Regions from separate parts of the Pseudoalteromonas rhizosphaerae genome, predicted to be linked through region 2. Evidence: predicted binding sites of a transcription regulator. Region 2 holds the regulator's gene; the other holds the start of a gene.
The links. The regulator FliA, encoded in region 2, starts transcription of late flagellar genes. The targets are predictions, from matches to a motif close to CTAAAGNTNNNNNNNNNNNNGCCGATA.

Region 1: a site for FliA is predicted at 789-815, ahead of pomA (flagellar motor protein PomA). Genes of this name have one in related genera too.

Annotation. Positions count from the first base shown of each region.
Region 1 covers NZ_CP118496.1:1,114,201-1,116,606, forward strand. Annotated here, with positions in the region: gene ispA ((2E,6E)-farnesyl diphosphate synthase) at 1-331, opposite strand, end outside; gene PVK79_RS04850 (exodeoxyribonuclease VII small subunit) at 335-577, opposite strand; gene pomA (flagellar motor protein PomA) at 879-1,646, shown strand; partial or broken gene PVK79_RS04860 (flagellar motor protein MotB) at 1,649-2,406, shown strand, end outside.
Region 2 covers NZ_CP118496.1:4,109,971-4,112,376, reverse strand. Annotated here, with positions in the region: gene PVK79_RS17745 (MinD/ParA family ATP-binding protein) at 1-818, shown strand, start outside; gene PVK79_RS17740 (RNA polymerase sigma factor FliA) at 845-1,555, shown strand; gene cheY (chemotaxis response regulator CheY) at 1,596-1,979, shown strand; gene PVK79_RS17730 (protein phosphatase CheZ) at 1,997-2,406, shown strand, end outside.

The DNA.
Region 1 (2,406 bases), 2.3 Mb from region 2:
TAGCATGAGCTTCGCCATAGACAATATGGCAAGTCGGTCTACCACGTCGCAGGTCGTCGTCATCCATCGCGGGTAAATCATCATGAACTAACGAATAACTATGAATACATTCAATAGCAGCAGCCAACACGTCTAAATCTTGTTTATTTGCGCCAAGCATTTTCCCCGTGGCATACACTAAAAATGGCCGTAATCGTTTACCGCCATTTAAAACGCTGTAGTGGGTGGCTTGTTTGATGCTTTGCTCGGTATCGAGCGGTTGCTCAAAATACTGATTGAGAGTGGCTTCAACATCTTGTTGAGCACATTTTATTTGCTCTGTTATTAACACCCGTTATTCCAAATCATTATCAAAGTTAGTAAGTGGTGACTGACTATCACTACCCATTAAAATCGCTACTTTTTGTTCAGCTTGTTGTAACTTACTTGAAGATGCGCCGGCTAAAGCAATACCGCGTTCAAACTGTTTTAACGATTGCTCAAGGGAAAGCTCTCCTTGCTCCATTTCTGTGACGATTAAGGATAATTCATCAAGCGCTTGCTCGAAGCTTAGGTTCTCTGGTTTTTTCGTCGCCATACTGATTTAACTTAGATGATAGAAATGTGAGGCCAATTTTAGGGGGAATGCTAAACTAGGTCAAAGGGTGATGCATTTTTTTTGAATAATTAATTGTTTTCTTGCCACTTTTAATTATTTATACCTTTGCTTAAACCTTGCAGGTTATCAATGGTAGCTTAAAATGCCAAATAGGGTTGAAAACTTTCATTTCATTTTTTTCATTAAATGGTTTAAGTAATTCAATAGATTGCCGATAAGCTGTTAATAATAAAAATTTGTTGCTGGTAGCAACAAAGCATCGATTCCTCTGGAGGGGTAAGTGGATTTAGCAACCATTATAGGTATTCTCGGAGCTATTGGTCTTATTGCTATGTCAATGGTACTAAGTAGTGGCGGCGAAGTGGCTATGTTTTATAACACGCCATCGGTGGTTATTGTTTTCGGTGGTTCGATTTTTATAGTGTTATCAAACTATACGATGAGTCAATTCCTCGGTATCGGTAAAGTCGCGGCTAAAGCCTTCATGTTCAAAATAGAGTCACCTGAAGAGCTTATCGAAAAAGCAGTTGAACTTGCAGACTCGGCCCGTAAAGGCGGATTTTTAGCACTAGAGGAAGCAGAAATACCCAATGCGTTTATGCGTAAAGGGGTTGATATGCTTGTTGACGGTCATGACGCTGATGTTGTTCGTGCCACCTTGCAAAAAGATATTTCTCTTACTTCTACTCGTCATGAATCGGGGGCCGGTTTGTTTAAAGCGCTTGCCGATATTGCGCCTGCGATGGGTATGATCGGTACTTTGATTGGTCTAGTTGCGATGTTGTCGAATATGGATGACCCTAAAGCGATTGGTCCTGCGATGGCGGTAGCGCTTTTAACAACATTATATGGTGCGTTTTTAGCAAACGTGGTGGCAATTCCTATCCAAGTAAAATTGGAATTGCGTAAAGACGAAGAAGCAATGAATCAGCGGCTAATTTTAGATGCGGTATTAGGTATACAAGATGGCCAAAACCCAAAAGTCATCGAAGGTATTTTGAAAAACTACCTAGCTGAATCAAAACGAAAAGTGGATACTGAGGAGTAAGCATGTCAGATCAAGAGTGCAAGTGTCCACCACCCGGGTTACCAGCATGGATGGGTACCTTCGCGGATTTGATGTCACTATTGATGTGCTTCTTTGTACTTTTACTCGCGTTTTCAGAAATGGATGTACTTAAATTTAAACAAATCGCAGGCTCAATGAAGTTTGCCTTTGGTGTACAAAATAAAATAGAAGTAAAAGATATTCCCAAAGGAACATCCGTTATCGCGATGGAGTTCACCCCAGGTAAACCTGAACCTACTCCAATCGAAACCATTCAACAGCAAACTGTCGAAATGACCCAGCAAATGCTTGAGTTTCAGGCTGGTGATGAAAGCTCAGCTGGCGGTCGTCAAGAGCAACGCGGTAATAAGCGTGGCGGTGAGTCACAAAGTACAGCGCAACAACAAGCATCAGAACAATCTATTTCTGCAGCTGATCAAGAGCAGGTTAATGAGTTAGTTAAAAAGATAGCCCAGCAATTGGAACAACAAATCATGGATGGTGCTGTTGAGTTGGAATCATTAGGTCAGCAAATTATTATTCGTATTCGTGAAAATGGTTCATTTCCATCTGGGAGTGCATTTTTACAACCTAAGTTTAAACCAATTATTCGTGATATAGCTGCGTTACTAAAAGATGTGCCAGGTGAAATTACGGTGTCTGGTCATACTGATGATTTTCAAGTTTCGAATGAGCTGTATACCAATAACTGGGATTTATCATCGAAGCGTGCAGTTGCGGTTGCAACTGAAATGCAAAA
Region 2 (2,406 bases):
TGAGTCAAAACAATAATAACGGCGTTAAAGTTATCGCTGTAACAGGTGGTAAAGGTGGCGTAGGGAAAACTAACGTCTCACTTAACACTGCGATTGCGTTGGGTCAGCTCGGAAACCGAGTGTTAGTTCTGGATGCCGATTTGGGTTTAGCAAATTGTGATGTGATGTTAGGGCTTCGGGTTGAACGTAATCTATCTCATGTACTATCAGGTGAATGTGAGCTCGATGAAATTTTAGTTGAAGGGCCTGCAGGAATTAAAATAGTACCAGCGACGTCAGGCTCACAAAGTATGGTGGAACTTTCTCCATCAGAACATGCTGGATTAATTCGTGCTTTTAGTGAGTTGAATACCGAATTTGATATATTAATTGTTGATACTGCTGCTGGTATCTCTGACATGGTATTAAGTTTTTCGCGCGCAGCGCAAGATGTCATGGTAGTAGTATGTGATGAACCGACCTCAATAACCGACGCTTATGCATTAATCAAAGTGTTGAGTCGTGAGCATGGTGTGTATAAGTTTAAAATAGTTGCTAATATGGTGCGCAGTATGCGTGAAGGCCACGAACTATTTGCTAAGCTCTCAAAAGTAACGGATCGCTTTTTGGATGTCTCAATGGAATTGGTTGCAACAGTCCCTTATGATGAAAACATGCGTAAAGCAACTCGTCGTCAAAAAGTAATTGTTGATTTATTTCCAAATTCTCCAGCGGCAATTGCATTTAAAACATTAGCGACAAAAGCAGTTAAATGGCCTATACCTAATCAACCATCTGGCCATTTAGAATTTTTCATAGAAAAATTAGTAAACGGCTAACTATGACGGCATCGGTGAATAAAGCGATGGGATATCAATCGACACAAAATTTAAATGTGATTGTTGAGCGACATGCTTCTTTAGTTAAAAAAGTGGCTTGTCATTTGATCGCTCGTTTACCCGCGAGTGTGCAACTCGATGATTTGATTCAATCGGGGATGATAGGGTTAATTGAAGCATCAAAAAACTTTGATGCGACTAAAGGTGCAAGCTTTGAAACCTTTGCGGGCATTCGTATTCGTGGTGCGATGCTGGATGAAATGCGCCGAGGTGATTGGGCTCCTCGCTCAGTGCACCGTAATAGCCGCAGAGTTGCTGAAGCGATTAGTGAGCTAGAAAGCAGCCTGAATCGAGAACCTAAAGACAGTGAAGTTGCTGAAAAACTTGATATTACGCTAGATGAGTACCATCATATTCTTAGTGATGTAAATTCAAGTAAGGTTTTAGGTATAGAAGACTTGGGAATTGATGAAGATGTTATCACACCAGTGGGACATGATTTAGCACTAGACAAGCCCTTTAATAACGTTAAAAATGAACGTTTTAATCAATCATTATTAACAGCTATACAATCTTTACCTGAACGAGATGGGTTAGTATTGTCGCTTTATTATAATGATGAAATGAATTTAAAAGAGATTGGACATATACTCGATGTAAGCGAATCGCGTGTGAGTCAGATACATGGTCAGGCGATGATTAAGCTCAAAGCAAAAATCAATGACTGGATTAACTAGTAGTAAGTAAATATAGGTTCAGACCTCACCGGAGGATGTTTTGGATAAAAACATGAAAATTCTTGTTGTTGATGATTTTTCGACGATGAGACGTATTATCAAAAATCTGTTAAGAGATTTGGGTTTTACAAATGTACAAGAAGCTGATGATGGCTCAACAGCTTTACCGATGTTGCAGAATCAAGAATTTGATTTTGTAGTAACAGATTGGAACATGCCTGGCATGCAAGGAATTGACCTCTTGCGCGCTATCAGGGCCGATGACAGCCTGAAACACATCCCTGTTTTAATGGTAACAGCAGAAGCTAAAAAAGAACAAATTGTTGCTGCTGCACAAGCTGGTGTTAACGGCTATATCGTTAAACCATTTACAGCCGCAACACTGAAAACCAAATTGGAAAAAGTGTTTGAGCGTTTAGGTTAAATAAATAGGAGAGGCTTATGTCAGCACCAGCTGCGCCTCAGATCAGTTTAGAACAAGCCCGGCAGCTTGTGGTTTACCTTGAAAATGGTGAACAAGATAAAGCTGATCAGTTAATTATTGATGCGGCGTCAAAAGAGCAATCAGAATTATTTGCCGAAGTAGGCAAACTTACGCGTCAGCTTCATGATGCGTTGAAAAATTTTGAGCTTGATACACGTTTAGCTGATTTGACCAAAGACGCACTCCCCGATGCTAAGCAGCGTCTAAACTATGTTATGGAAATGACAGAGAACGCTGCTAATAAAACCATGGATGCTGTAGAAGCAAGTTTACCAATTGCCCAACAGCTTGCAGATGATATTTCAGACATTAAACCCACTTGGGATCGTTTAATGAATCGTGAAATTGAGCTAGGTGAGTTTAAAAC